DNA from 3 places in the Rhodopseudomonas sp. G2_2311 genome. Region 2 is predicted to be linked to each of the others. Evidence: riboswitches for the same ligand, from Rfam matches in the RefSeq annotation. Region 2 holds a riboswitch; each other region holds the start of a gene.
The links. A riboswitch is a leader RNA that binds a small molecule or an ion and turns the genes downstream of it on or off. The one in region 2 is predicted to bind cobalamin.
Positions count from the first base shown of each region.

Region 1: linked by a shared signal. The riboswitch ahead of VRZ08_RS18795 (cysteine-rich small domain-containing protein) and the one ahead of VRZ08_RS06000 (hypothetical protein) in region 2 are both predicted to bind cobalamin.
Region 3: linked by a shared signal. The riboswitch ahead of VRZ08_RS04570 (DUF1636 domain-containing protein) and the one ahead of VRZ08_RS06000 (hypothetical protein) in region 2 are both predicted to bind cobalamin.

Region 1 covers NZ_JAZDRK010000016.1:58,709-65,358, forward strand. The annotation lists gene VRZ08_RS18775 (amidase) at 1-169, opposite strand, end outside; gene VRZ08_RS18780 (substrate-binding domain-containing protein) at 333-1,517, opposite strand; gene VRZ08_RS18785 (MarR family winged helix-turn-helix transcriptional regulator) at 1,676-2,119, shown strand; gene VRZ08_RS18790 (acyl-CoA dehydrogenase family protein) at 2,283-3,428, shown strand; gene VRZ08_RS18795 (cysteine-rich small domain-containing protein) at 3,492-3,827, opposite strand; cobalamin riboswitch at 4,019-4,218, opposite strand; gene VRZ08_RS18800 (histidine phosphatase family protein) at 4,271-4,846, opposite strand; gene VRZ08_RS18805 (Crp/Fnr family transcriptional regulator) at 5,024-5,755, shown strand; gene VRZ08_RS18810 (Crp/Fnr family transcriptional regulator) at 5,769-6,509, opposite strand.
Region 2 covers NZ_JAZDRK010000003.1:116,207-122,856, reverse strand. The annotation lists gene tcuA (FAD-dependent tricarballylate dehydrogenase TcuA) at 1-711, shown strand, start outside; gene tcuB (tricarballylate utilization 4Fe-4S protein TcuB) at 698-1,804, shown strand; cobalamin riboswitch at 1,921-2,126, shown strand; gene VRZ08_RS06000 (hypothetical protein) at 2,236-2,799, shown strand; gene VRZ08_RS05995 (precorrin-8X methylmutase) at 2,796-3,425, shown strand; gene VRZ08_RS05990 (precorrin-2 C(20)-methyltransferase) at 3,422-4,150, shown strand; gene cobJ (precorrin-3B C(17)-methyltransferase) at 4,147-4,908, shown strand; gene VRZ08_RS05980 (cobalt-precorrin-6A reductase) at 4,875-5,657, opposite strand; gene cbiE (precorrin-6y C5,15-methyltransferase (decarboxylating) subunit CbiE) at 5,656-6,650, shown strand, end outside.
Region 3 covers NZ_JAZDRK010000002.1:343,665-350,314, forward strand. The annotation lists gene VRZ08_RS04555 (YbhB/YbcL family Raf kinase inhibitor-like protein) at 1-290, shown strand, start outside; gene bluB (5,6-dimethylbenzimidazole synthase) at 818-1,489, opposite strand; gene cobT (nicotinate-nucleotide--dimethylbenzimidazole phosphoribosyltransferase) at 1,516-2,571, opposite strand; cobalamin riboswitch at 2,668-2,866, shown strand; gene VRZ08_RS04570 (DUF1636 domain-containing protein) at 2,973-3,404, shown strand; gene cobU (bifunctional adenosylcobinamide kinase/adenosylcobinamide-phosphate guanylyltransferase) at 3,401-3,931, shown strand; gene cobW (cobalamin biosynthesis protein CobW) at 3,935-4,939, shown strand; gene cobN (cobaltochelatase subunit CobN) at 5,073-6,650, shown strand, end outside.

The DNA.
Region 1 (6,650 bases), on a different contig from region 2:
GGTACTTCACCAGGGGCACTTCGTCGGGCAGCGCCGCAACCACGTTGTAGGCATCGATCGATGGCTGCATCAGCCCACGAAACGAGACGATGTCCTCGTCGGTGAGCGACAGGCCGCACTGATCGGCGACTTCGAGAAGCTGCGTCGGGGTGGGAAGCGAAACGGCCAAGATCATTCTCCTGCGCGTAGGCGGATCGGCGATGCGGGCCCGGGGAAGGCCTGGAGCGGCGCACGCACGAATGGCGCCGCGCCGCGGTGATAATACATACGGAAATATTTTCCATTTCAAGTATTATTTTGCGACTGAATAGCGCGAGCGCGAATGGCGCCGTCTAGAAGGTGCGGAGCAGCTTGAAATCCAGACCGTCGGCCTCGGCAAGGTGCATCGTCATCCGTGCACGGCCGTCTCTGATCGTCACGTCGCCGCGGCCGCCCTGGTACACGACATTGCGCGCCGCCTGCAGCAGCGAGCGGGCCTGCAGCGTCTGCGCCTTCTCGGCAATCGTCGCCAGAAATCGCAGACCTTCATAGTTGGACTGCCCGACCGACCCGATCGGCGGCGCCGTCGGTCCGAACATCCGGCGATAAGAATCGCGAAACGCATCGTTGGCGGTGCAGTCGTAACAGCCGAAATAGCCCGATGCGCAGAACAAGTTTTCGGTGTTGTCGGCGCCGATGCCCAGCAACACCGTCTCGTCCATCGCGCCGGCCAACCGGAGGACATGGCTCGAAAGCCCAGCTTCGGCGAAAGAGCGATTGAACGTCACGCTGTCGTTGCCGATCAGCGAAATCAGCACGACGTCAGGTTGGGCGGCGCGGATCCGGTCGAGATGCCGTTCGTGATCGTCCTCGCCGAGCGGCACGAATTCCTCGCCGACCACCTTGCCGCCGGCATCCTTGATGTACTTCTTCACAGCGCGATGCGACAGCCATGGCCAGACGTAATCGCTGCCGATCAGGTACCAGCGCTGCGCCCTTTTCTCCCGGGCCAGCCAGTCGATTGCCGGCCGGCTCTGCCAGCGCGGCGTCTCCCCGATCGCCATCACGCCAGGAGCACGCTCGCCGCCTTCATAGACCGGCGTGTAGATGTAGGGCACGCGACCTCGGATGGCGTTCCGCAGTGCCACCCGCACTGCACTGATGTGCGAGCCCATCACGATATCGACGTCGTCGTAGTCGACCGCCAGCGCAACCCGCCGAGCGACATCCTCGATCGGCCCCCCGGCATCGCTGAACACCAGTTCGACCTCGCGGCCCAGGATGCCGCCGCGCTTGTTGATTTCCGCAGCCGCAAGCAGCGCCGCATTGGTCGAGGCCGGTCCCCACAGCCCGGGCGAGCCCTGGAAGGTGACGAAATTCGCAACGCGAAGCTTGTTGCGTGCGCGGCGCGAGGCCGCGCCGCCGCCGTCTCCCGGCCCTTCCACCCAACGCGCGTCGGTAAGCGCGCCGCGCTCGAGAAGACCGAGCGGCGGCACTCCATAGGCGCCACTATGTCCGAGATCGACAGCCGAAAGCACGCCCTCTCCTGCCAGGTGCGGGTGATCCCGCCGAAGTCCCCTCCCCGGGTTCGACGATCGATGCTATTCGAAAATATTGAATCTTCAAGGATTGCTGTGCATATAGATGCAGCAAACTGCGCATCCGATTCACTCAGACGGAACGATAAAGTCTCATCGTGGCCAAATCGCCGACCCGCAATCCGCCGATCACCGAACACCTCGCCTATCTGCTGGCGCAGGCCAATCGGGAGATCAACCGCCAGCTCGAAGCACGGCTACGCAGCGAAGGGGTGCCGGTCGAGCAATGGCGCATCCTCAAGGTGCTGTCCGACGGCAAGGGCCATTCGATGGGCGAACTCGCCGAGGCGGTGCTGCTTAATCATCCGACCCTGACCAAGATGATCGATCGGATGGTTTCGGATTCGCTGGTGTATCGCGTCCAGGATCCGGAGGATCGCCGCAAGGTGCTGATGTACACCTCCGACCGCGGCAAAGCTCTGACCCAGCGTCTCAATACGTTGGCGCTGAGCCAAGAGGCGCATATCGCCGAAAACTACGGCGACAAGGCCACCGCCGAGCTGAAGCGGCTGCTTGAAAGCCTGATCGACAGCGCCACCTGAGCGCCCTCCATCGTCGCGCATGCTGCGGCTGCGAACAGCGCAGCCGCCTGCAGCGACACGCCGCAAGATACGGCGGTCGCAACGTCTATCCTGCACCGCCGAACTGGCCTAGATCAGCGGGCGATGCGCCGTGCCAAGCGGCCGCCCATTCGAGTGAGGAAACATGGAATACCGATCGCCCTGGATGACCGAAGAACTGGACACGTTCCGCGACCAGTTTCGCAAATTCCTCGCCAAGGACCTCGCACCCCATGGCGACAAGTGGCGCAAGCAGAAGATGGTCGATCGTTCGGCCTGGCTGAAGCTCGGCGAAATGGGGGCGCTGTTGCCCAGCGTTCCGGAAGAGTATGGCGGGCTCGGCGCCAGCTTCGCCTATGATGCCGCGGTCTATGAGGACATGGAGAAGATCGTCCCCGACGCGCTGTCCGGCGTCACCGTGTCGAGCGGCATCGTGGCGCACTACATCCTCAACTATGGCTCGGAAGAGCAGAAGCGGCGTTGGCTGCCCGGCATGGCGCGCGGCGAGCTGATCGGCGCGATCGCGATGACCGAGCCCGGCACCGGCTCGGACCTGCAGAGCGTGCGCACCACCGCCAAGCTCGACGGCGACGACTACGTCATCAACGGCCAGAAGACATTCATCACCAACGGCCAGAACTGCGACCTGATCATCGTGGTTGCCCGCACCGGCGGTGCCGGCGCCAAAGGGCTGTCGCTGATCGTGCTGGAGACCAAGGACAACCCCGGCTTCAAGCGCGGCCGCAACCTCGACAAGATCGGCCTGCACGCCTCCGACACCTCCGAGCTGTTCTTCGAGAATGCCCGCACGCCGAAGGAGAACCTGCTCGGCGGCGAAGAGGGCAAAGGCTTCGTGCAGCTGATGCAGCAGCTGCCGCAAGAGCGCCTGATCATCGCGATCGGCGCCGTGGCGGCGATGGAGCGCGCGGTCGCGCTGACTTCGGAGTATACGCGGGAGCGCAAGGCGTTCGGCCAGCCGATTATCGAATTCCAGAATACAGCTTTCACGCTCGCCGAACGCAAGACCGAAGCCTTCATCGCACGGGTGTTCGTCGACTTCTGTCTGGTGCAGCTGATCGCCGGCAATCTCGACGCCGTCACCGCCTCGATGGCGAAATGGTGGACGACGCAGAAGCAGGTCGAGACCGTGGACGAGTGCCTGCAACTGCACGGAGGCTACGGCTACATGCAGGAATACCCAATCGGCCGGATGTTCATCGACTCGCGGATTCAGAAGATCTATGGCGGAACCAACGAGGTGATGAAGCTGCTGATCGCCCGCTCGCTCTAACGCGAAAAATGCCGGCGCCTCCGCTGCCGCTGCAATCCAGCGGTGCGGAGGCGGCGGCAATGTTCAGTCGCCGCTTTCCGAGACTTCACGCTTGAGGCGGCGCGGATCCTGGGGCTGGCTGTCCCAAGGCACCGGCCGCTCCAACCAGCGCTGGATGAAATTCCACGACCGCCGATAGCCGTTGTGCGGCAAGGTGCAGTCCGAACAATCCTTGCGCGTCAGCCCATTGCGATCGACGAAGGTCTTGTAGGGGCCGGGGCACTGATAGGCGCTCAGCGGGCAGTAACAGAACAGGCAGTTGAATTCCCGCTCGACGCCGCGATGGCACGGCAGAAACGGGCAGGCCTCGTTGGTGAAGCCCTTGAAGGCTTCGTTGGTCGTTGTGTCTTTCGGCTCCATGACCGTTCCCTCGCGCCGCAGCAATTGGCCGCCGGCTCGATCGCGGCGGCGCTGTGGCTGATTCTGATTGAAGGGGGATGAGTGCTAGGCGATGCCAAGCGTCGCGTGACGCTGCTCCTGCGCCGCGCGCGGCTTTGCCTGCTAAGAGAATTCGGTCATCGCTGCTCCGCTCTCGACCCGCCGTCGATCGGTTAGATGCTTCCGTCTTCGGCCGGTCTCCTGGCTCACGGATGTCGTCTGGATCGCCTTCCCGACGCCGATGGCGTCAGTGGCATATGATCCGGACAGATCCGCTTACAGTTGCGGGGGCAGCTACGGATTTGGCGAAAAACACCGCACCGTATTCCCAGTTTCACCTCGCACGCGAGGCACCGAAGACGTCAAAACCAGAGCACGGGGCTGCAGCCTGTGCAAGCAAAAAGGCTTCGTTCTAAACGGCCAGCCTAACCGACTACGCGATTGACCCAGACGATCCGCCAGCCGGACGAACCCAGCCGGTCGATCTGCGTCAGCGACAGCGGATCGATCACAAAGCTGAGCGCAGCCTCGGGGGATGCCTTAAGGGCAATCGCCAGTACGGCGCGAATGGTGCCGGAGTGTACCACCAGCACGACGTCACCAGCGGGCAGCCGCGCCAGACCGCGCCGCACCCGTTCGATCTGATCGACGAAGCTCTCGCCGCCCGGCGGCGCCAAGCGCGCCGCATCCTGCCAGAATGCATCGTAGGCCGGGCCGAGTTCGCGCGACAGATCGTCGTGACGGCGCCCGGTCCAGCTGCCAAAATCCTGCTCGCGGAAATCGGGGTCGAGCATCGCATCGAAGCGGAGTGCTGCGGCGGTCTCGCGCGTACGCCGGCTCGGGCTTGCGACCACCGTCGCATCGTGCGGCAGTTTTTCGCCGAGCGCAGCGAGCACCGCAGTGTCGCCGAGATCGACCGGCGCGTCGGGAGCGTGAATCACGCCCTTTGGCCCATCCACCGGCGCATGCCGCACCAGCCAGAGCCGGCTGAAGTCGTTCATCGGTCATCCTCGCGCAGTCATGATTCGTCCGACAGAGCACGTCAGAGCCATGCCTCGCAAGCGACGACGACCGCTGCCGCCCGGCGTCCGAAAAAATAGAAACCTCTGCCGCCTCCCGGAGTTGAAGCCCCCAAGTTCCATCAACCCTATCAGATGATCTAACTTGAAAGGCGGACCATGAAGGATGTCCATCGCGTCCTGATCGACAAACTGCGCGAGCATTCCCGTCTGTCGGCCGATGACCTCACCGCAATCCGCAATTTGAGTTTTACGCTGCGGGAGCTCGAGAGCAGCGAGGATCTGATCCGCCAAGGCGAAACGCCGAAGGGCGCCGCACTCGTCGTCGAAGGCATGGTCGGACGGTACCATTTGCAGCGAAACGGCCGCCGCCAATTCCTGTCGTTTCACATGGTCGGCGACCTGCCGGATGCGCAGGGGGTTTTTTTGGAGCGGATGGATCATTCGCTGTGTGCGATTGGGCACGCGGTGACGGCGATCATCCCGCATCGGGAGATCCTGCGGATGTTCGAAGCCCGGCCCGGTCTCGGCTTTGCGATCTGGCGCGAAACCCTCGTGGACGCGGCGATTTTCCGCGAAGCGATCACCAACAATTCGGCCCGGACGATGAAGGCGCGGATGGCGCATCTGTTCTGCGAATTGTTCTACCGTGCCGAGGTCTCGAAGCTGACCGACGGTAACTCGATGCAGCTCCCGATCAGCCTCGCCCAACTCGGCGACACGCTGGGCATGGCGATCGCCACCGTCAATCGCACGATCTCGTCGCTGCGGGCGTCGAAGACGATGGACTTCCGCTATGGGGTGCTGACGATCCGCAACTGGCAGGGGCTCGCCAAGATCGGCGAATTCGATCCCGGCTACCTGCACCTGAAGCGCGCACCGGCGCGCTGAAGCTCTCCGAAAGCTACGCGGCAGCGTCGTCCGGCTCGGGATAGACCCCGCGCAGCACCACGTCGAAGTGCTCCTTCACCGCATCATTGCAGCGGCAGGCCCGCGACCGCAGCTTGTCGGCATCGTCGACGATCAGGGCGCCGCGCCGCGTCGTGAGAATGCCCTCCTGGCGAAATGCCTGCAGCACGCGGCTGGTGTAGCTGCGGCCGACGCCCATCATCGCGGCGAGCTGTTCATGGGTGAGCGGCACCATGCTGTCGCCGGTGCGGTCCATCGCCGCCGCGATCCACTTCGCGGTGCGCTGCTCGATCGAATGGATCGCGTTGCACGCGGTCGATTGAAACATCTGCGCCATCAGACAGTCGGCGTAACGCGCGAAAAAGGCCTTGAAGCTCGGCGACCGATCCTTGGCGGCCTGAATGTTGAGGATCGGCATGCGGACGAACGGGCCCTCGAACTTGACGACGATCAGGCAATACGCCGGCAGGAAACCGGAGCTGACGATGCCGCCGACCGCGCCTTCGCGCCCAACCAGCACCGTCTCGACGCCGCGGCCGTCGCCGTCGGTCACCTCATAGGAGACGAGGCTCGGCCCGCACGGGAAGAACGCGCTGCCGACGTGATCGCCGGGGCGATACAACAGATCGCCGGCGGCCCGGGTCTCGCACCTCAGATGCGGACGCACCAGCTCGAAATCGCTCGGGCTCAGTGCTCGCAACAAGTTGTTGTTCGGTCGCTCAGAAGAGGCGATCACGGCTGTTCCTCTGTCTACTAGTGAACGGAACAAATAATGCGCTGCGGCTACATTGGTTCCAGCGTCCAAGCGAGGCACGTTGCGAGTGTCTCCAGCCTTAGCCCGGTGGACGGCTTGTCAGCTCGCCCCTCCCCACACCGT
Region 2 (6,650 bases):
GCCGAAGGCTGGATGGTCCGCGGCACGCCTTATTCGGACGGTCGTCTGCTCGATCTGCTGATCGCGGCCGGCGGCTGTACGATCGGCGATCCGACCACCTGTCATGTCGTTCCGGTCGACGCGCGCGGCCCGCAATTCGACGGCGGCATCGTTACCCGGATCACGTCGATTCCGCTCGGCCTCGTGGTCGACCGATCCGGCGCGCGCATCGATGTCGCAGGGGCCGGATCGCAGCCAACGCACTACGCCAAATGGGGACCAAGGATCGCCGCCTGCCCCGGCCAGATCGCTTATCTGGTGCTCGATACCCAAGGCCTCGCCCGTGCCGCGCCATCCGCCCTGGCGCCAGTCACTGCGCCGAACCTCGGCGAACTAGCTGCCGCGCTGCAGATCGATCCCACGGCTCTGTTGCAAAGCATCGAGGACTTCAATGCCGCCCCGGCCAACGCCGCGCGTACCATCGCGGAGCCACCATTTGCCGCCTATCCGATGCGGCCGGGGCTGACGTTCGTGCACTACGGCATCAAGGTGGATGCAACGATGCGGGTGGTCCAGGCCGACGGTCGCCGCCACGACGATCTGTTCGCGGCCGGCATGATCATGGCTGCGAATGTGCTGCGCCGCGGCTATCTCGCCGGGCTCGGCATCACCCTATCGGCAGTATTCGGCCAGATCGCAGGTGAGGAGGCAGCGCGCCATGTCCGCGGCTGATCCGATGCTCGAAGCCGAGCGCGTGCTGCGGATCTGCAGCGCCTGCATGTATTGCGATGGGCTCTGCCCGGTGTTTCCAGCGATCGACGGCAAGCACAACTTCAGCCTGAGCGACGTCAGCTACCTGTCGAACCTGTGCCACAACTGCCAGGGCTGCTGGCACGATTGCCAGTACGCACCACCGCATCCGTTCGCCGTCAATCTGCCGGCGACGTTCGCCGAACTGCGGCAGCACTCTTATGCCGACCATCTGTGGCCGCCCGCGCTCGGTCGCGCCTTTCGCGCCTCATCGCTCGCCGTGCCCGCCACCGTCGCGCTCGCGCTGCTGATCACCTTCGCGCTGGTGCTGGGCACGGGCTCACCAGAAGCATTACGGACGACATACGCTGGCGAAGGCGCGTTCTATCGCGTGCTGCCGTGGCCGGCGATGGCCGGGCTCGCAGGCGGCACGTTCGCGTGGGCGGTGACAGCGATCACGCTGGCGACCCTGCGATACTGGCGCACGATCGCGCCAAAGACGACGATCAGCGAGATCGTGCGCGCGCTGCCGATCGCGTTGTCGGACATCGTCACACTGCGCCACCTCGGCGGCGGCGGACCCGGCTGCCATGACCATGATGAGCGAACCTCGCAGCGGCGACGGATCTTGCATCACCTCACCGCCGGCGGCTTCGTGCTCAGCGGCCTGTCGACGATCGTAGCCTCGGCTTATCATCACCTGCTGGGCGTGATGGCGCCCTACCCGGTCGCCAGCCTGCCGGTGATGCTCGGGCTCGGCGGCGGCGTGACGATGACCGTCGGCGCTGTCGGGCTGCTGGGACTGGAAGCGTGGGCCGATCCTGCGCCGAGTGATCGCGGCGAAACCAGATTGAACGTTGCGTTTCTGATTCTGCTCACCCTGGTCGGCTCCAGTGGGCTCGCGGTGCTCGGCTTCCGCAGCACGCCGGCGATGGGGCTGTTGCTCACCACCCATCTCGGGCTGGTGTTCGGCCTGTTCGCCGCCCTGCCGTTCAGCAAGGCGCTGCACGCGCCGTTCCGGGCGGCGGCGCTGCTGCGTGCGGCGATCGACAGCCGCCGCAGCACGTTGGCGTGAGCCCCGGAGGCCTCCGGCGATACGCCTTGATCCCGATCAAGCTGGCGCGAATTTGATGAGGGCTCTCGGCGGCCAGTTGCCAATGATGGTCGATTGACAGTTCGCCGTTTCCGTCCCAAACATCCCGCGCCGACGGTGTCCTGTCCTCGGACAGGACGAAGAGGGAATATCGGAAGAACGCTGCCTTGCAGCGGTCGAGCCGAAGCTGCCCCCGCAACTGTAAACGGTGAGCCGACGCAACACGCCACTGGAGATATTCCGGGAAGGCTGCATCGGCGACGACCCGTGAGCCAGGAGACCTGCCGTCGCCTGCTATGATGACGTCGTTTCGGGCGGGGTGCCCCGGGATGTCTTTCGGCGGTCCGGAGTGCAGGTCCGTTCGCCGGTTTTGAGCCATCGCCCGCGATGGCCAACCGACGAGATTCGGCGCGATGCCGCCCACTGCGCTCCATCCCGGTGTCATTGCCGGTTCTCAGCCGTCGCTTCCGCCGGACCCCGCCGAGATCGCGGTGCTGTCGCCCTGCGCCGAGACGCTGGCGGCCTTCGTTCAGGCATGGCCCGGCAACGCCAACCGATTGTGCGTGAGCGATCTCGGAAGCTTCGCTGCGCAGGCATGTGATCGCTCCCTCGACGCGTCGCCGCTACGCGCGCTCCTGATCGCTCTGCCGGATCAGGCGCATCCTTGCCGTGAAGCCATCGAAGCAATCGCCGCATTCGCCGGCAGCCGACGCATTGCCTTCGCGGTCCTCTCTACCCGCGAGCAGCCCGACGTTCCGAGCGAACTGATCACTAACCTGCCCCCCACGACGCTCCGTCGCCTGAACAGGCTTTACATTCAGCGCGCTGGCGATGCCGCACACGCCATCCTGATGCAACTCGCCCTCGCCGCGGGCCTCAGCATCTCTGCCATGGACGCGCCGAGCGAGAGCGCGACTACCGAAGCCAACCAGCATCCCTCCATTCTCCCCGAGCTGATCGAGGACGCCGTCCGATGACCTACGCTTACGAACGAGACGGCGACGCGATCTATCGTCAGTCGTTTTCGATCATCCGCGCCGAAGCCGCGCTCGATCGGTTCACCCCCGACGAGGAAAAGATTGCGGTGCGTATCATCCACGCCAGCGGCATGGTCGAAGTCGCCGGCGACATCGCGTTCACGCCCGGATTTGTATCGTCCGGCCGCGCCGCGCTGCAGGCCGGGGCGCCGATCCTGTGCGACGCCCAGATGGTCGCCAACGGCGTCACCCGCAAGCGGCTGCCGGCCGACAACGAGGTGATCTGCACGCTGAACCATCCCGACGTTCCTGCGCTTGCCGCACAGCTCGGCACCACCCGATCGGCCGCCGCAGTCGATCTATGGCGCGACCGGATGCAGGGCGCGGTGGTGGCGATCGGCAATGCGCCGACCGCGCTGTTCCGCCTGCTCGAAATTCTGGCAGAGCCTGGCGCACCGCGCCCCGCGGCGATTATCGGCATCCCGGTCGGATTCGTCGGCGCCGCCGAATCCAAGGAAGCGCTGCTGGCGGACTCGCCCTCGCCTTGCGTGATCGTGCGTGGCCGCCGCGGTGGCAGCGCGATGACCGCGGCCGCAATCAACGCCCTGGCGAGCGAACGCGAATGAGCGCACCGACCGTTTACGGCGTCGGTGTCGGCCCCGGCGCACCCGACCTGATGAGCGTCCGCGCCGCGCAGCTGGTCGGCGAAGCGCGGGTGGTGGCGTATTTCCGCAAAGCCGGACGCCCCGGTCACGCCCGCCGCATCGCCGACGGACTGTTACCGGACGGCGTGATCGAAGAGCCGATGGACTATCCGGTAACGACCGAAATCACCCTCGACGATCCGGCCTATGCGGCGACGCTGCGCAGCTTCTACGAACAATGCGTCGCGCGGCTTTCCGAGCACATCGCGCAAGGCCGCGACGTCGTCGTGCTGTGTGAAGGCGATCCGTTCCTGTACGGCTCGTTCATGCATCTGCACAGCCGGCTGGCGCCGCGCGTCCGCGTCGAAGTCGTCCCCGGCATCTCCGGCATGGCGGCGTGCTGGACCGCGAGCGGCACGCCGATCACTTACGGCGACGACGTGCTTTGCGTGGTGCCAGCGACGCTCGGGCCGGACCGGCTGAAGGCGGCGTTCGCCACCGGCGATGCGATCGTGATCATGAAGCTCGGCCGCAATCTGCCGAAGGTGCGCCGCGCCCTCGACGACGCCGGCCTGCTCGATCGCGCGATCTATGTCGAGCGCGGCGCGATGGCCGATCAGGTGGTGATGCCGCTCGCCGACAAGACCACCGACGACGCGCCCTACTTCTCGATCGTGCTGGTCCACGGACAGGGGCGACGGCCATGACCGGATCTGTCGTTGTCGCGGGCCTCGGGCCCGGCGCGCAGGAACTGATCACACCGGAAGTCAGCGCCGCGCTGGCGCATGCGACCGATATCGTCGGCTACGCACCTTATGTCGCTCGCGTCGCCGAACGCGACGGCTTGCAGCGGCACGCTTCCGACAACCGCGAAGAACTCGATCGCGCAGGCTTCGCGCTGCGGCTGGCGACCGAGGGCCGGCATGTCGTCATCGTCTCCTCCGGCGATCCGGGCGTGTTCGCGATGGCGGCGGCGCTGTTCGAGGCGATCGAGGCCGGCGATCCGTCGTGGCGCGAGCTCGACATTCGCGTGCTCCCCGGCATCAGCGCGATGTTCGCCGCTGCAGCGCGGATCGGCGCGCCGCTCGGCCACGATTTCTGCGCGATCAACCTGTCGGACAATCTCAAGCCGTGGGAGACCGTCGAGAAGCGGCTGCGCGCCGCAGCGGAAGCCGATTTCGTGATCGCGCTGTACAACCCGATCTCGAAAGCCCGCCCCTGGCAGCTCGGCCGCGCCTTCGAGCTGCTGCGCAGCATCCATCCGGCGTCGGTGCCGGTGATCTTTGCGACCGCTATCAGCGATCCGCGCGAACGCATCGACGTGGCGCCGCTCGGCGAGGCGGTGCCGCAACGCGCCGACATGCGCACGCTGGTGATGATCGGCTCGTCGCAGACCAAGATCATTCCGCGTCGCAGCGGCTCCGCTTTCGTCTACACCCCGCGGTTCTCTGGAGCGCTGTCGTGACCAAGCCAGGCCATCACGTCGGCGACCGTGGCGACACAGTGCCGATCCGGCACCGCGGGCCGCTTCACCATGATCACCGGCAGCCCGAGTTCGCGCGCCGCGGTGATCTTGGCGACGGCTGCATCGCCGCCGGCGTTCTTGGCGACGACGATCTCGGTACGGTGCGCCTGCAGCAGCGCGCGGTCGCCGGCGAGATCGAACGGTCCGCGCGCCACCACGATATCGACGTTCGGCAACGGCAGCGGCCCGCGCGGTGGATCGACCAGCCGCACCAGATAAGCGTGCTGCGGCTGCGACGCGAACAATTCGAGGTTCTGGCGGCCGATGCCGAGAAACACCCGCCGCGGCGCAGCGCCGAGCGCACCGACCGCCTGATCGAGATCATTGACTTCGGTCCAGCGATCGCCAGTGGTGGCCTGCCACGCCGGCCGCTCCAGCGCCAGCAGCGGCACACCGGCTTCGGCGCAGGCGATCACCGCATGGCGGCTCATCTGCGCCGCGAACGGATGCGTCGCGTCGACGACGCGCTCGATCCGCTCGGCGCGCAAGTAATCGACCAGACCGCCGACGCCGCCGAAACCACCAACCCGAAACGGGATCGGCGGCGGCTTCGGGTGATCGGTACGGCCCGCGAACGACAGAACCGCGTCAATGTTGGGCTCGGCGGCGATCGTCCTGGCCAGCGCCGAGGCATCGGCCGTGCCACCGAGGATCAACACGCGCGAGCGATGCGATGAAGGGAGCGTCATGATCCGCAGCGATGACACGACGCAGCCCTGGCTGTCCATCGTCGGAATCGGTGAGGACGGCCTCGACGGGTTGTCGGCGCGCGCACGGGCGCTGCTGGACACAGCCGAACTGATCGTCGGCGGTGATCGCCATCTCTCCCTCGTCGCCGCATTGAACAAGCCCACAATGCCGTGGCGCGTGCCGTTCGCGGCCTCGCTCCCCGACGTGCTGGCGCAGCGTGGCCGCCGCGTCGTGGTGCTGTGCTCCGGCGATCCGTTCTGGCACGGCGCCGGCGCGGTACTGGCCGATCATCTCGCGCCCAAGGAATGGACCGCCGTCCCGGCGCCATCAACCTTTGCGTGGGCTGCGGCGCGGCTCGGCTGGCGCCTGGAGGACGCGGTGACGTTCGGCCTGCACGCGCGGCCGGTCACGACGCTGCGTCCGCATCTCCGCCCGCAGGCGCGGCTGATCGTGCTGGTGCGCGACGGCGCCGCGGTCGGCGACATCGCCGCGTATCTCGCAGCGAACGGCTTCGGCGCGTCCGAGCTCACCGTGCTCGAGGCACTTGGCGGCCCGCGCGAGCGCGTGCGGCGGACCACCGCCTCGATCTTCGCTTTCCCCGACGTCACTGCTCCAGTCGCACTCGGCATCGCCGCATCCGCGGAGCCGAATGCCTTGATCATGCCGTGCGTCAGCGGCATGCCGGACGAGCTGTTTCACCACGACGGCCAGCTCACCAAGCGCGAGATCCGCGCGGTGACGCTGTCGACGCTGGCGCCGCGCGGCCACGAGCTGCTCTGGGACATCGGCGCCGGCGCCGGCTCAATCGGAATCGAATGGCTGCTGGCGGCGCGCAGCAATCGCGCGATCGGCATCGAAACGCGCGCCGACCGTCTCGCCACCGCACGTGCCAATGCCGAGGCGCTCGGCGTGCCCCAGTTCGATCTGCGGCTCGGCGCCGCGCCCGAGGCGCTCGCCGGACTGCCCACCCCGGACGCGGTGTTTATCGGCGG
Region 3 (6,650 bases), on a different contig from region 2:
TCAACATTCCGGCCACGACGACGTCGCTGCCGAAGGGCGCGGGCGATATCGCGAAGGGGTTGATGCCCGAAGGCACGATCCAGGGCCTGACGGATTTCGGCGTGCCCGGTTACGGCGGCCCGTGCCCGCCGCCGGGCGACAAGCCGCACCGCTATCAGATCACGGTATTCGCGGTCGACGTCGAAAAGCTGCCGAACGCAGGCGCTACCGCGATGCCAGCGCTGGTCGGCTTCGATCTCAACTTCCACACCCTGGCGAAGACGACGATCACCGGACTGTTCGGGCGTTAAGTCCGAGCAGATGCCATCCCGTTCGCTGCTGATGCCGGATTGCTCCGGTCATCAGCAGCGACGGGACTGAAGCGTAAAGGCCAGGACGACCGAGACCGCGCCGGTTGTCTTGAAGGCGCTGTGATCAATTGCTGGCTTCTGAGCTTCGGCTTGACGAGCTGCGCGTAATCGCGGCGGCCGGTCCGCTCGAAAGGCAGGGAATCTGGCGCCATGATCCGTCGGGTGCGCGTTCGTAGGAGCTGCATCCCGACGCCGTCGCTGCGGCCTCGCCAGCGTTGCGCTGATCTTGCTGGCCGCGCGCCAACGCCGGTGCGGCAGAGAGGCTCGACGCGACCAGCGCGCCGGCAAACAAAGCGGTCGTCCAAAGGTTGGTAGTTCGCATGTCCGGTCCTCCGTTATCGGAAACGCGGACGGAGTCCTGACGCGCGAATGTGACGATTTCTTGCAAATTGCGGCTCTCGCCGCGATCTTGCCTTAACGATCAACAAACAGCGCGGACACTCGGTGCGCCCGCGCACCGATGGAACTCAGCGCGACAGCACAATGCGGCCTGCGGTGGTGCGGTCCTGCCAGTGATGGCGCACCAGTTCCGGGTCGACGTGGTGTTCCACCGGCCAGCCGACGCACAGATAGGCGATGAACTTCCAGGTCGCCGGCACGTCGAGCTCGGTGGTGATCGCCTCTGGATCAAGGATCGATACCCAGCCGACTCCGAGGCCGAGCGTCCGCGCGGCGAGCCAGAACGTCTCGATCATCGCCACGACGGAGTAATCGAGCGCTTCGGGCATGGTCTGGCGCCCGACGCCGAGGCCCTGCGCCGTCTCGCGGTCGCAGAACAGCGCGAACTGCCGCGGCGCCACGTCGATGCCTTCGAGCTTGAGTTTGGCGTACAGCGCCGCACGCTCGCCCTGATACGCGCTCGCCGCCACCTCGTTGCAGCGCAGGAAGTTGGTGCGGATCCGCGCCCGCATCTCGGCCGAGTCGACGCTGATCCAGCGCCACGGCTGGCTGTTACCAACCGATGGGGCGAGCTGGGCGAGGTCGAGCAGCTGATCGATCAGCTCCGGCGCGACCGGATCGGTCGTGAAGCGGCGGACGTCGCGGCGCCACGCGATCAGCTCGGCGAACTTCTCCCGAAACGCTTCGTCGAACACCGGCGGGTTGGCGTTGGCGGCTGCGATCTCGGCCGGATCGGTCATCGCCGCCATCTTGTTCAGCACCGTACTCACAGCTTGCCCGCCAGCACGTCGGCGAGATCGGCGACGTCCGTGAGCAGCCGCGAAGCGGCGCGCACCAGCGGCACGGCGAGGATCGCGCCGGTGCCTTCGCCGAGCCGCAGCCGCAGATCGAGCAGCGGCGCGGCATCCATCGCCTGCAGCGCGAGATCATGGCCGCGTTCGGCCGAGCGATGGGCGAATACGCAATAATCGCGGGCTTCCGGCGCCAGCCGCACCGCCACCAGCGCCGCGGCCGTGGCGATGAAGCCATCGACGATCACCGGCCGGCGCTGCGAGGCGGCGCCCAGCACCGCGCCCGCCATCATGGCAATCTCCAGCCCGCCGAACTCGGCCAGCACCTCCAGCGGTGCGGTGGCGGGGCTGCGCATCGCCGCCTTTTCGATCGCCGCCTTCTTCTTGGCCATGCCGTCAGCATCCTGGCCGGCGCCGATCCCGATGCTCTGATCGAGCGGCGCCGGGCCGAGGCGGTGCAGCAGCAGCGACGACGAAGCCGTGTTGCCGATCCCCATCTCACCCAGCGCGATCACGTCCGCGCCCGCGGCGATCTCGGCGCGTGCCAGTTCGGCGCCGCGATCGAGTGCCTGGCACGCCTCCGCGACGCTCATCGCCGGCTGACGCGCCGCGTTGGCGGTTCCCATCCGCACCTTGGCGTCGATCAGATCGGGATGCTTCGGCAACTCGGCGGCGACACCGGCGTCGATCACCCGGACGTCGACATGGTTGGCGGCTGCGAATGCGTTGGCGGTGGCCTTACCGGCCAGATAGGTCATCACCATCGCTACCGTCACGGCGGACGGATATTGCGACACGCCTTCTTCGGTCAGGCCATGGTCGCCGGCGAACACCATCAGCACCGCGTTGTCGAGTTGCGGCGGTTGCGGGTGCCGCATCATGGCGAGTTCGATCGCGAGGTCTTCGATCCGCCCGAGCGAGCCGAGCGGCTTGGCCTTGCCGTCCACCCGCGCCCGCAAGGTTGCTTTCAGCGACGGGTCGACCGGGGTGATCGACGGCGGCTGCCAGGTGACGAGGGTTTCGGTCGGCATCAGATGGTCCTTTGGTTCGGCAAGGCGCGCAACTGAGGCAAACGCGCAAGCCCGGTCAACACCACCTTCGCGTTGTTGACCCGCAACAGCGTCGCAGCTAGCGTGCCGGACGATGGTCCTTCCGCAAGGAAGGTGAAAAGGGAAGCCGGTGGGAGACGCGGTGCGTCTCGATCCCGGAGCTGCCCCCGCAACTGTAAGCGACGAGCCATCGCCGAGGCCACTGGGAATTCCTGGGAAGGCGGCGAATGGCGGCGACTCGCGAGCCAGGAGACCTGCCATCGCGTATTGTGCTTTGAAGGGTCGTCGGGGCGGGGTGCACCGGACGGAAGCAGTGCGGACGGCAAAGGCCTCTCCCGCGCGTTCCGACAAAGCTCGATAGCTGACGCGATGATTCGAGCCCGATGGATTCCGAGCCCCCTGCCGATGTGAGCGCCGACCCGCCGCGCATGCTGCCTGGCGCGCCGGTGATGGTCAGCGTCTGCACCACCTGCAAGACGATCGACGGCGTCGCCGTCGGTGCACCGATGCTGGAAGCCGTCCGCGCCGCGCTGGCCGGCGCCGGCGCGGTGCAGGTGCGCGCCGTGCAGTGCCTGTCCGCATGCAAGCGTGCCGCCACCGTCGCGGTGTCGAGCGAAGGCGGCTACACCTTCGTGTTCGGTGATCTCGATGGCGCCGGCGGCGCTGACGCGGTGGCGACGTTCGTGGCCTCCTATCAGGACAGTCACTACGGTTTGGTGCCGTGGCGGCAGCGACCTGAAGTCCTGCGCAAGGGCACCGTCGTCCGCCTGCCGCCGCCGCAATGGTCTCCCGACGATGGGCGGGCGCCGGCATGAGCGCGCTGATCTCCACCCTGGTGCTCGGCGGCGCGCGCTCCGGCAAATCGGTGTTCGGCGAACGGCTGGTCACAGGCAGCGGTCTCGCCAGGATCTATCTCGCGACTGCCACCGCCAGCGACGACGAAATGTCCGATCGCATCGCGCATCACCGCGCCCGCCGTGGTGACGGCTGGACCACGATAGAGGAGCCGCTCGGGCTGGTCGATGCGCTGACCCAGCACGCCGGCCGCGGCCGCGCCGTGCTGGTCGATTGCCTGACGCTGTGGCTGTTCAACCTGATGGAAGCCGGCCGCGATCCCGAGGTCGAGGCGAGGCGGCTGGCGCGCTATCTCGGCGTCGCCGCCGGTCCGATCGTGCTCGTCTCCAACGAAGTCGGCCTCGGCCTGGTGCCGGAAACACCGCTCGGCCGCGCCTTCCGCGACGCGCAAGGCCGCCTCAATCAGACTATCGCTGCCGCCGTGCCCCACGTCGCCTTCATCGCCGCCGGCCTGCCGCTGTGGCTGAAACGCCAATCAGGAGAGTAGTTCATGACCGCCCGCGTTCCCGTCACGGTGCTCACCGGCTTTCTCGGCGCCGGCAAGACCACGCTGCTGCGCGCGCTGCTCAATCAGTCGAGCGGCCGCCGCATCGCGGTGATCGTCAATGAATTCGGCGATGCCGGTTTCGACGGCTCGCTGGTCGAGGATTGCGGCGCGTCGGTGTGCGCGCCGGGCGACATCGTCGAACTCACCAACGGCTGCATCTGCTGCACGGTCGCCGACGATTTCATCCCGACGATGGAAAAGCTGCTGAACCGCGACACGCCGCTCGACGCGATCGTGATCGAAACCTCCGGGCTGGCGCTGCCGCAGCCGCTGCTGAAGGCGTTCGCCTGGCCCGCGGTGAAGACGCGCGCCACCGCCGACGGCGTCGTCACGGTGGTCGACGCGCTGGCGCTGAGCGAAGGCCGGGTGCCGCTCGACGACGATGCGGTGAAGGCGCAGCGCGACGCCACGCATGACGATCCGATCGAGGAAGTGTTCGAGGACCAACTCGCCTGCGCCGATCTGGTGGTGTTGTCGAAGAGCGATCTGGTCGCGCCCGACCAGCTTGCCGCGCTCGAAGCCAAGCTGGCGAGCCGGGTGCGGCCGAACGTCCGCATCGTCCGCTCGCATGGCACGCTGGCGCCGTCGGTGCTGATCGGGCTCGATGCCGAAGCCGAGAATGATCTTGCATCCCGCGCCGGCCATCATGCCGAAGGCGAGGAGCACGATCACGACGATTTCGACTCGCTGGTGATCACGCCGCAGCCGGCGGAGACGCTGGACGCCATGAAGGCGCGCGTCGGCGATGCGCTGGGGCTCGAGGGCGTGCTGCGCGTCAAGGGCCATGCTCGGGTCGCCGGCAAGCCGGCCCCGGTCGTGGTGCAGGCGGTCGGCTCGCGCATCGATCTCGCCTTCGCCCGTCCCGATGCCGAGCGTCCCGACCATCTGGTGGTAATCGGCCTCAAAGGCTTCGACGCCGACGCCGCCCGCCGCGCGCTGGCGGGGTAGTTCATATGCCTCTCCCCGTCATTGCGAGGAGCGAAGCGACGAAGCAATCCAGGGGCATCGGCCCCGAGTCTGGATTGCTTCGCTTCGCTCGCAATGACGTAGAGAGGGTGGTCGCACAGCAACGGTGCTCCAGATGCACCTGAAGCTCGACACCAGCGTCAGCATCGACGACGGCGATGTCGCGCGCGATCTTGGTCAGGCGACGGCCGATATCGTGGTGTTGTCGGCGGCCGACAGCGATCTTGCGGCGTTCGGTGCTGCGCGGGCCGGAATGCCGGACGACTATCCGACGCTCCAGCTCACCAATTTTCTGGCGCTCGGCCATCCGGCCTCGGTCGATCTTTATGTCGAGCGCACGCTGGCGAAAGCCAAGCTCGTCATCCTGCGGATGCTCGGTGGCGAGGCCTACTGGCCGCATGGCGTCGACAGCCTGCGGCGCGATGCGCTGGCGCGGGGCGCGCAGTTCGTCTGTATTCCGGGCGAGATGGAGTGGAATGCGGAGCTGGCTGCGCGTAGCACCGCCGATCTCGACGATGCTCACGCGCTGTGGCGCTATTGCAGCGAGGGCGGCGCCGAGAACATCCGCTTAGCGCTGCGCTACGCCGCCTGGATGATCCTGCGCGACGACTGCCCGCCGCCGCCGCGGCCGATGCCGGCCGCAGGGGTCTGGCCGGCCGAGCCCCTGCCATCGCAGCGCCGCCGCGCGTTAGTGATCTTTTATCGGGCGCTGGCGGCGAGCGGCGACACCGCGGCGATCGCGGCGCTGCGTGACGCCCTGGCTGCGCGCGATTTCGATCCAACCTGCATCTTCGTGACCAGCTTGAAGGATGCGCGCTCGATCGCGTTCCTGCGCAGCGTGCTCGCCGCGACGCCGCCGGACGTCATCATCAATGCCACCGCGTTTGCGACCGCCACCGCCACGGACGATTCCGGGGTACTGGCGTCGGCGGATTGCCCGATCCTGCAGGTGGCGCAGGCCGGGGTGACGCGCGAGCATTGGGAGCAATCCGGCCGCGGTCTCAATCCGCGGGACCTCGCCATGCATGTCGTGCTGCCGGAGGTCGACGGCCGTGTCTTCGCCGGCGCCGTGGCCTTCAAGCAGCGCGGCGGCGACGCCGAATTCGCCCCGACCGTGTATCAGCCGCTGCAGGACCGGATCGATGCGGTCGCGGATCTGGCGCAGGCCTGGGTGCGGCTGCGGCATCAGCCGCGCGACCAACGCCGCGTCGCCATCGTGCTCGCCAACTATCCGAATCGCGACGGCCGGCTCGGCAACGGCGTCGGCCTCGACACGCCGCAATCGCTGCACGACCTGCTGTTCACGCTGCGGACGGAAGGCTATCTCACCCGCGAGCTGCCGGCCGACACGGCGGCGCTGATGGAGCGGCTGCAGCGCGGCCCGACCAACGAACTGAAGGGCCGCGCTGATCGGGACGGCGGCGTGAACTGGCCGGTGGCGAACTACGCGGCGGCGTTCGCGGAGTTGCCGCAGGCGGTGCGCGATGCGGTGACCGCGCGGTGGGGCGCGCCCGAGCAGGATCCGCATGTGGCCGATGGGGCCTTCCGTCTCGGCCTGCATCGCTTCGGCAACATCCTGGTCGGGGTGCAGCCGGCCCGTGGCTATGCAATCGATCCGAAGTCCAGCTTCCACGATCCCGAGCTGCCGCCGCCGCATCATTATGTGGCGTTCTATCTGTGGCTGCGGCAGGTG